Cellulophaga algicola DSM 14237: one gene and its partner. Each later gene encodes a partner of the first gene's protein in a complex. Links are inferred from orthologs where the notes say so. Each region holds a gene or a part of one and is shown on either strand. Other genes may lie near its edges.

Evidence for each region. The genes of interacting proteins can lie anywhere in the genome.
Region 2: the proteins of tsaD (region 1) and tsaB are in contact, whole or in part, in a solved structure (PDB 4WQ4), measured with the Escherichia coli proteins. The link is inferred for Cellulophaga algicola DSM 14237 from one-to-one orthologs.

Annotation. Positions count from the first base shown.
Region 1 is NC_014934.1:3,550,247-3,556,438, reverse strand. Bases 1-2,858 are described here. They hold tsaD (tRNA (adenosine(37)-N6)-threonylcarbamoyltransferase complex transferase subunit TsaD), read left to right. Parts: upstream 1-839; coding sequence 840-1,877; downstream 1,878-2,858. Other genes in these bases: CELAL_RS15510 (16S rRNA (uracil(1498)-N(3))-methyltransferase), read left to right, coding at 2,229-2,858; CELAL_RS15515 (TfoX/Sxy family protein), read left to right, coding at 1,877-2,215; CELAL_RS15525 (translocation/assembly module TamB domain-containing protein), read right to left, coding at 1-731. In the rest of the region: more of CELAL_RS15510, read left to right, coding at 2,859-2,945; CELAL_RS15505 (DUF1223 domain-containing protein), read right to left, coding at 2,973-3,746; CELAL_RS15500 (DUF4159 domain-containing protein), read left to right, coding at 3,787-4,428; CELAL_RS15495 (AI-2E family transporter), read left to right, coding at 4,432-5,532; CELAL_RS15490 (THUMP-like domain-containing protein), read left to right, coding at 5,540-6,192.
Region 2 is NC_014934.1:2,398,131-2,402,637, forward strand. Bases 1-2,840 are described here. They hold tsaB (tRNA (adenosine(37)-N6)-threonylcarbamoyltransferase complex dimerization subunit type 1 TsaB), read left to right. Parts: upstream 1-1,001; coding sequence 1,002-1,679; downstream 1,680-2,840. Other genes in these bases: CELAL_RS10400 (TolC family protein), read left to right, coding at 1-905; CELAL_RS10410 (mechanosensitive ion channel family protein), read right to left, coding at 1,682-2,500; CELAL_RS10415 (dodecin family protein), read right to left, coding at 2,688-2,840. Outside these bases: more of CELAL_RS10415, read right to left, coding at 2,841-2,888; CELAL_RS10420 (NifU family protein), read right to left, coding at 2,979-3,881; CELAL_RS10425 (PorP/SprF family type IX secretion system membrane protein), read left to right, coding at 4,009-4,507. UniProt on the Escherichia coli protein: Required for the formation of a threonylcarbamoyl group on adenosine at position 37 (t(6)A37) in tRNAs that read codons beginning with adenine.

The DNA.
Region 1 (6,192 bases):
GCAAAGTCCGCCGTAAATTTCACTTTATTAACGAAATCTAAGAAATCTCCTGGACCATAATCCATTATTAAGCTTCCTTTTAAATCAGATTCTTTAGACTTTATTTCTAATGAATCGAAGGTCATTTGCTCTTTAGTATATTTAAATGAAGTAGCCATATGTACCACTTCCAAATCGCGTTTACTCTTAAACGCTAAATTCTGTATATTGGTAGTAACCTCAGGGCCTAATATTTTTAAAGCCTCTGCATCAATACTTAAATCGGTAAAATTTAAGACATCAGAATTTTCTAAATTTTCATCTATAAAAGTGAATTTACTATTTTCGATTACCACATCTGTTGCCGTAAACAAAAAAGGTGGTGTTGCTGGATCTCTTGGCTTACCATCATCTAGTTTATCAATAAAGACATTGATATTAGAACTGGTTTCACCTTTATACGTTTTTAGCTTAAAATTAAGGTCATCAATTGTAATTTTCCCAAATTCCAAATCTCCATTAATAAGATTTTTAATACTCAAAATTGAAGTATTTAGCTTCTTAACATAAAAAAGTGTGTCTTTTTGGTAATCTCTAATAAACACACCTTTCAAATCTGTATCCCAAGTAATAAAAGAAACTTTAAGCTTATCTAAAGAAATATCTGTTTTATACTTGTCGTTAATAGATTTGGTAACCTTTTCTGCTAATGAAGTCTGTACTACTGGGAGCGAAAAAACAAGCGTCGTCAAAACACAGATAATAAAAATTACCAGCAGGAAGCGAACTATTATTTTAACCAGTTTTTTGATAGGACTATTATGTTTTATCTTTGCACTCCAATTATTATTCCAATTTACATGGAAAACGAAACAATTTATATACTTGCCATTGAGTCTTCTTGTGATGACACTTCTGCTGCTGTTTTACACAACAATAAAAGACTCAGTAACGTGGTCGCAACACAAAAAATTCATGAAGAATATGGCGGTGTTGTTCCTGAACTTGCGTCAAGAGCACACCAACAAAACATAGTTCCCGTAGTTCATCAAGCGTTAGCTAAGGCAAATATCGATAAAAAACAGTTATCCGCCATAGCTTTTACACGCGGACCTGGACTTATGGGTTCATTATTAGTAGGAACCTCCTTTGCTAAGTCCTTAGCACTGGGTTTAAACATCCCATTAATTGAAGTAAATCATATGCAAGCGCATATTTTAGCGCATTTTATTGAAGAAGAAAATACTAAAAAACCAGCGTTTCCTTTTTTAGCAATGACAATTAGCGGTGGTCATACCCAAATTGTGCTTGTACGCGATTATTTTGATATGGAAATTCTAGGTCAGACTCTTGATGATGCGGTAGGCGAAGCTTTTGATAAATCTGCCAAAATATTAGGGCTACCTTATCCTGGTGGTCCATTGATTGACAAGTATGCGCAATTAGGGAATCCTAAAGCTTTTCCATTCCCTAAACCCAAAGTAGGCGAACTAGATTTTAGCTTTAGCGGTTTAAAGACCAGCATTCTCTATTTCTGTCAAAAAAAGGTAAAAGAGAACCCTAATTTCTTAGTAGAAAATAGAGATGATATTTGCGCCTCTATACAATACACCATAATAGATATTTTAATGTCTAAGCTTAAAAAAGCGGTAAAACAAACTGGCGTAAAAAGAATTGCAATAGGTGGTGGTGTTTCTGCAAACTCAGGGATCAGAAAAGCCTTAGTAGATGCAGAACAGCGATACGGATGGGAAACGTTTATTCCTAAATTTGAATACTGCACGGATAATGCTGCGATGATTGGCATAGTTGGGTATTTAAAATACAAAAAAAAGCTATTTTCAAATCAAGACATCAGCGCGAAAGCTCGTTATGTACTTACTGATTCTGAAAAATAATGGCCTATAACGAATACCTCTCTAAACGTATTGAAGCATCTTTTGCCTATTTTCCTAAGGAAATTTCTAGTGAGATTATTCCCAAAAGAATGTTTGGCGGCATTGCTTTTCTATACAAAGGAAAAATGACGATTGGCGTTATAAAACAAGATTTAATGGTCCGAGTGTTGAGCTCAAAAATGGAGGATATTTTAAAAAAAGAATATGTTCGTCCTATGGATTTCACAAAGAAACCGATTAAAGAATTTATTTACGTGAGTTCTAATGGCATAAAAACAGAAGAAGAATTACAATTCTATATCGAGCTTGGTCTAGAACACGCGCTAACTAAAATTTAATACAACCAAAAGCATGCAACTTTTTTACAATCCAGATATAAATCAAGATACCCCTGAGTTTATTTTTCCGACCGAAGAGAGCAAACACATTGTAAAAGTACTCCGAAAAAAAGAGGGCGACATACTACATCTCACCAATGGAAAAGGATATCTTTTTGAAGCTGAAATTTTACGCGCAGATTTACGCAAATGTGCCGTAAAAATAATTAAAGAAACTTATCATAAAAAAAATAGTCCAGCATTACATTTAGTAGTAGCGCCTACAAAAATGAACGACCGTTATGAATGGTTTTTAGAAAAAGCAACAGAAATTGGCGTTACAGAAATAACTCCTATTATTTGTGATAATTCAGAACGGAAAGTTTTAAAATTAGACCGTATGGAAAAGGTCTTACAGGCTGCCATGAAACAGTCGCTACAGTTTCATAAGCCAATATTAAATGAACCAATTAGTGCCAAAACATTTATAGAACAAAACAACCCCACCCACCAAGAAGAGCAACAATTTTTTATAGCTCATTGTGAGGAAACTGAAAAAATAGATTTAAAAGAGCGTTTAATACCTAGCCATAACGCCCTTATACTTATTGGTCCAGAAGGAGATTTTAGTACTTCTGAAATAGAAATAGCATTAAGATTAGGCTATAAGCCCGTTTCTTTGGGTGAAAACCGACTCAGAACAGAAACAGCGGCTATTTTTGCTTGTGCCACCATGAAATTAATCAACTAAGATAAGATCAAACATAAAAATACTGCCCTACCTATTTACACTTATTTTAGTAGCACCCGTAATATCAAGCGCACTGTTTTCAGCAATAAGTACTAATGAGATTTTTTCGTTTGGAAGTACACTATCAGGGATTTGAATAGCTTCGCTATTGTTCGTTTTTAGATTTAAATACTTTTCTGCAACGACTATATTACTATTTACTAAGGTTCTATTTCTATTTTCACCACGTTTCACTTCGGTAACTCTCTTATCTAAAACCAATACGACTCTCAGTTTTTTATTAGACAAATCTCCCGTAATCTCATAATCAAAATTAATTGTATTCACACTAGCCTTTACATAAGTAAGAGTAAGCTTATTACTAGGTTTTATTTTTTTATATGTATTGATATTTGCATACATTTCTGATGAATTAGACCCTACAAAATGCGTTACGCCGTTCACTACCACTTGCGGCGTATAATTACTCCTATTTTTAAATTTATAATTATAGGCCGTTTGTTTTTTTGTATAGATAGCTTTACTAAATGGATCTTTCCAGCCTATATAATTCCAATAATCTACATGATAAGATAACGGTATAACTTCTTCACTAAATTCTTTTTTCACTTGATCTAGCAAAACATCTGCAGGTGGGCAACTAGAGCACCCTTGTGAAGTGTACAAGGCTACAACCACAACACCTTGATTTTTATTAACAGGTAAATTTACCGACTCTACTCCGGGATTAAATGCAATTTTAAATGATGTAATCGCAAAACTTATTAAAAGTAATCCTAAAATTATCCCTTTATTCTTCATAATATTTTAAATTTGAAACTATACAGAATGTCGATTTTACATGAAAGTACTTACCCTTTTAGTTATTTTTATTAGTTTTTTAACAACGAACGCACAAGAAATCGCAATATTAAAGTATAATGGCGGCGGAGATTGGTATGCAAATCCTACAGCATTACCTAACTTAATTAAGTTTTGCAATACCAATATTGGCACTACGCTAAATGAGAAACCAGAAATCGTAGAAGCAAGCAGTCCTGAGTTGTTTCAATATCCTTTTCTACATATGACGGGTCATGGTAATGTGTTTTTTTCTCAAGAAGATGCAGACAACCTAAGAACCTATTTATTAGGCGGAGGATTTTTACATATTGATGACAATTACGGTATGGAACCGTATTTACGAAAAGAACTCAATAAAGTTTTCCCAGACAAAGAACTTGTAGAATTAAGCGCTGAAAATGCCATCTTTGAACAAACCTATAGTTTCCCAAAAGGCTTGCCTAAAATTCATGAGCACGACGGAAAAAGACCGCAAGCTTTTGGTATCTTTCACGAAAACAAACTCCTACTACTGTTTACTTTTGAAAGTGATTTAGGTGATGGTTGGGAAGACCCTCAGGTTCACAATGATCCTGAAGAAGTACGACTAAAGGCACTGCAAATGGGTGCCAATATTATTCAGTATGTTTTTAAAAATTAAGTAATGACTTCAAAAATTATATCAAGTGGCATTTTAAGAGCCCTAGGCATCATAGCCGCTATCTTACTTACCTTGTTCTTCCTTTACAAAATACAATCTGTTATAGCGTATTTATGTATCGCTGCAGTAATTGCATTAATAGGCAGACCTATCGTAATTTTTATCCGTAAACGTTTAAAAGCTCCTAATACTGTAGCCGTAATTCTTACTATGGTTTTAATGGTAGGTTTATTATCTGGAATCATTGCATTATTTATTCCATTGCTCACCGAACAAGGGAAAAACTTATCACTATTAGACATTAATCAACTACAAGAAAATATCAACGATTTATACAATCAGGTTACGCAATATTTTAGTTCTTCTCCAGAGAAAGTAACCAAAATGTTAGAAGAATCTCATCTCGAGAAAAACATATTCGAAGGCTTAGATGTAGGATTTATTCCGAATTTTTTAAATACCTTTTTAGATGTTTTAAGCACAGCTAGTATTGGATTATTTTCTGTTCTTTTTATTTCATTCTTCTTTCTTAAAGATAGCAATCTTTTGCAAAACGGACTCCTAATGTTCATGCCAAATGAAAAAGAGGGGAAGATGAAAAACTCTATTTTAAAGATAAACGATTTACTTTCTAGGTACTTTGTTGGACTCCTTATCCAGTTGTTTATTCTATTTGTTATCTATACCATTACCTTGCTTTTAGTAGGTATCGAAAATGCCATTGTAATTGCATTTTTATGTGCCCTATTTAACATCATCCCTTACATAGGACCAATCATTGGTGGCGTGCTTATGATTGTACTTACTATGACCACAAATTTAGATGCTGATTTTAGTACGATAATCTTGCCTAAAGCAGGCTACGTTGTCATAGGATTACTCATTGGACAGTTGATCGATAATTTCTTTTCGCAACCCTTTATTTTCTCTAACAGCGTAAAATCTCACCCTTTAGAAATATTCTTAATCATCATCATAGCTGGCTTATTATTCGGAATCGTAGGAATGATTGTCGCCGTACCTGGATACACTGTACTTAAGGTAATATTAAAAGAATTTTTATCTGAAAATAAGATTGTAAAATCACTCACCAATAACTTATAGTATCACTTTGAATAAAAATATATTAAATACTGGTGTTCAAGAATTTATATCTAAAAATTGGAATACTGACATCATGTCAGTATTACTTAAAAAACAACAATTTACAGCAGTAACTCAAAAAGAGCTCGTAGAACAGCTAGAGGCCAAAAAAAAGTGCAAAGAAAAGCTCTTTACTTGGTTTAACACTCCTAAAACTTACTACCCTAATAAATTGAATATTGAGCAAACCTCATCGGAAAATACTGCCCAATATAAGGCAAATTTAGTGAACGGAAATACATTGCTAGACCTTACTGGAGGCTTTGGTGTAGACAGCTTCTTTTTTAGTCAAAAAATCAAAGAAGTTTACCATTGTGAATTGGATAAAAATCTCTCTGAAATTGCACGCTATAATTTTGATATTTTAGGCAAAAAAAACATTAGCTGTATTCCTGAAAATGGATTGGATTTTTTAACAAAAACGAATTTGGATTTGGACTGGATTTTCATAGATCCTTCCCGAAGAAATGATGCTAAAGAAAAAGTGTTTTTCCTATCGGATTGCCTCCCGAATGTTCCAGAGAACTTAGCACTTCTTTTTTCAAAATCTAATCATCTTCTAATTAAGACTTCTCCTCTATTAGATTTTACGATTGGCATCAATGAACTGAAATTCGTAAA
Region 2 (4,507 bases), 1.2 Mb from region 1 along the record:
ACAAAGAATCTTTACATGTATTTAATGCACAGTATGCAGTGACGCAACAAGATTTAAAGCGTACGAAAGAGTTAGTAGATGCTGGTGTTGTAGCTCGTGGAGATTTATTAGAAGTTGAAGCAACAGCAGCAACACAAGAGCAACAAATAGTAAATGCAGAAAATTCAATCATAATCTCTAAAATTAATTTAGCACAGTTGCTACAAATTACCGCATATGAGAATTTTGATATTGTCGATGAATCTTTTGAAATTCCGCCATCAGAAGTATTGACTAATTCTCCAAAAACGATATATGACAAGGCATTGATCTTTAGAAATGATATTAAATTATCAGAGATGAATGTAGCTATAGCAGAAAAAGATTTAAAAATAAGCAAAGGAGCTTTGTTACCTACTTTGGGAGCTTTCTTTAATTATAATACTAGATACTCTAGCCAACAGCAGTTTGATGCCGGTTCTGGTCAGTTTTTTAGAGATAGTTTTAAAGACCAATTATGGATCAATGATGGTATTTCTTATGGAGCACAATTAAATATTCCTATTTTTAATGGCTTTACAGTAAAGAATAATATCAAACGATCAAAAATTGGTATTGACAGAGCAAAGAATCAGTTAGAGCAAGATAAGTTAGCTCTAGAAACCACAATTAATCAAGCATATGTGGATGTAAAAAGTTTTGCTAAGGCCTTTGAAGCGGCAGAAAAAACCGTTGAAGCAAGACGTTTAGCCTTTGAATATTCTAAGGAACGTTTTGATGTAGGTTTAATGAACTCGTTTGATTATAGCCAAGCACAATCTAGGGTAGATGACGCAGAAGCACAATTGATACGAACAAAATATGATTATATTTTTAGACTTAAAGTATTAGAATTTTATTTTGGAATGCCAATTACATTAGATTAGAAGGTAAACGAAACACGATACTATAAGATTCATAATTCATTATGGATCTTTTTTTTTGTTTTAAATTTGGTTGTTGCATGTATCTTTGCAAGTATTATGGCAATATTATTAAACTTAGAAACGGCTACGACAAATTGTTCTGTGAGCATAGCTGAAAATGGAGCGCTTTTAGCAATTAAAGAGTTTGACAGCGCGGCTTATTCTCATGCAGAGCAACTACATATATTTATAGAAGAAGTTTTGCAAATAGCGTCGCTGAATCTAAAAGATTTAGATGCTATAGCGGTAAGTAAGGGTCCTGGTTCTTATACAGGCTTGCGTATAGGTGTTTCTGCAGCAAAAGGATTATGTTTTGCACTTGACCTTCCTTTAATTTCTATACCAACATTGGAAAGTATGGCTTATCAGGCCCATGTTAATGATGTAAGTTTTGTAATACCTGTTTTAGATGCCCGCCGTATGGAAGTGTATTCTTCCGTTTTCAATCATGATTTAGAAGAAATTAGAGAAACCAAAGCAGAGGTAATTGATGAAAATTCATTCCGTGATTACGCGGAAAAAGGTAAGGTGCTAATTTTAGGGAGTGGAGCTCAAAAATGTAAAGAGACTTTAACGCACGCTAATTTTAGTTTTGAAACTACGGTTGTGCCTTCAGCAAAAGAAATGGCAATGCTCTCTAATAAAAAGTTCAAAGAAAACAACCTTGAAAATGTTGCCTACTTTGAACCTTATTATTTAAAAGACTTTATCGTATTAAAGAAGAAAAAGGCTTAGCGTTATTTATTGTATTGTACTACTTGTGGGAATGGAATTTCAATTCCTTCCGCATCAAATCTAAGTTTAGTTTCCTCCATTACATAGAAGTGTGCTTCCCAGAAATCTGAGTTGTTGGCCCAAAAACGCAACGTAAGATTTACAGAGCTTTCTGCCAATTCATCCACATAAACTACTGGAGCTGGATCTTTGAAGATAGTTTCATAATCTGCACAAATTTTTAAAAGGATTTCTTTTGCCTTTTTTAAATCTGAACCATATCCTATTCCAATAGAAATTTTATCTCTACGAGTATCTTGCGCATTGTAATTGGTAATGTTGTTATTAGATAATTGACCGTTAGGAACAATAACAATTTGATTCCCGAATGTGCTTAATTTTGTCGTAAATATTGATATTTCTTTCACGGTACCATCTACTCCTTGAGCAGCGATAAAATCGCCAACCTTAAAAGGTTTAAAAATTAAGATAAGTACGCCTCCAGCAAAATTAGCTAGTGATCCTTGTAATGCTAAACCAATAGCAAGACCAGCAGCACCAATTATAGCCACCAAAGAAGAAGATTGTACGCCTAATTGGGTAATAACAAGTACAAATAAGGTTATTTTTAACCCTATGCTTATAAGGCTTTGTAAGAAGCTTTCTAAGGATGGGTCGTAATCTTGCTTTATAAAGAATTTACGAACCATTTTATTAACCACTTTAATAAGCCATAAACCAACTATAAAGATTAACACAGCAAGAATTAAATTAGGAAGTGCTCCCCAAATCCATTTTATTGCATTGTCAACATGTTCTTGATAATCTGTAAGTTTCTCCATGTAATTTTTTAATTCTATTCTACATTCTTTTCACCGCAAAGGAACTTCATCTAAAACTAATATCCTATCGTATTATTGGATTACGGCAAAAGTTGTATTATTAGCGTCACTTATACGGTTATTCTAATTTTAAAGCATAAAAAAAGCGCATACAATGCGCTTTTAGTACTTTATAGAATAAAACAAATTACTTTATTTCAAAAGTGATTTTTACATTTACTCTAAACTCTTTTACGTCACCGTCTTCCACAGAAGCACTTTGTTCGTTAACATAAACAGAGCGTATGTTTTTAACGCTTTTTGATGCTTGAGATACTGCTTTTCTTGTTGCGTCTTCCCAGCTTTTTTCTGAATTTGCTAATACTTCAATTACTTTTAAAATTGCCATAATGATTTTTAATTTTGTGTTTCTTTAAAAGTAAGAAATTTCAAATCGAATGACGAATATATGTAGGAAAAATATTTAACAGCGTAAGTTTTAGCCGTTAATAGCTACAACATTCTCAACGTGATCTGCCATCATATTTTTAAGCATGCTTTCTATTCCGTTTTTTAAAGTATACGTAGACGAAGGGCAACCGCTACAAGCACCTTGCAAAATAACATTTACAGTTTTAGTCTCTTTATCGTATGATTTAAACATGATGTTACCACCATCACTAGCAACAGCGGGCTTCACATACTCTTCTAAAATATCAATTATTTTTTTAGAAGTATCATCAAGGTTTGCATCTTGAAGTTGTGTTTTTGGGGCTTCAGCTTTTTTCTTTACCACACTTTCGGCAGAAACCACTTCAAGTCCATCGGCTATGAAATTTCTAATTAATTCTCTAATATCAAAGGTCACTTCATTCCAGTCTGCAACTTCATATTTAGTAACAGATGCATAATTCTCATCAAAGAAAACTTCTTTTACAAAAGGAAAATGAAATAATTTCTTTGCTAATTCTGAATCTTTAGCTTCGTCAATATTTTTAAATTCAAAAGCCGTAGGTACAATTGTTTTATTAGAAACAAACTTCATCACAGCAGGATTAGGAGTGCTTTCTGCGTATACTGTTGCAGGTACTTTTTTAGGGTCTTTATCTTCGAAAATAACGGGTTCTCCGCTATTTAAATATTCTACTAATTGCTGAGCAACTTCATCTTTAACATCATCCCATTCTACAATGCTAAAACGCTCTAAGGCAATAAAGTTAGCAGAGATATAAACAGTTTTTACAAAGGGCAAATAAAATAATTGTTGTGCTAGTGGTGAGTTTTTAGCTTCATCAATATCTTTATATTCGTAGTTATTGCTTTTGGTGATAAAGTGGTTCGTATCGAACTTAAGTATGGCCGGATTATTAGTTTCTACAATAGTTATCGTAAACTCTTTCATCTTAATTTTATTTTAGGAGCAAAAATACAAAGTAATTGCCACTATAGCTATATATAATAATGTTGTATTTATATCGTTATACTTTATATTTAGAAAAACTAGAACACACCACTCTTTAAACATTTAAATGAAAAGGATTTATTTTTCAGTACTACTCCTGCTAATTTTTGTAGCCCCAACTAAGGCTCAAGAAGGCATCCCTGTTTATTTTGATTACTTATCGGATAATTATTATTTAGTTCATCCTTCTATGGCCGGTATAGGAGAAGGTGGTAAAGTTAGACTTACAGCTAGAAAACAATGGTTTAGTGTTGATGATGCCCCTAATTTGCAAACTTTAAATGCACATTTTAGAGTAAGTGAAAAAAGTGGCGTAGGCGCTATAATTTTTAATGATGCAAATGGTTATCACTCACAGACGGGTGTTAAATTTACCTACGCGCACCACTTAAAATTTGGTGGTGATGGACGTACTTTAAATCAGCTTTCTTTTGGACTAAGTGGTACTATGTTACAGAGTAGTTTAGATGAAACGGAGTTTAGGTCAGTAACGCCAGATCCTGCAATTGTAGGGTCTAGAATAAGTGCTACTTACTTTAATGCAGATTTAGGAATGTCTTATAATT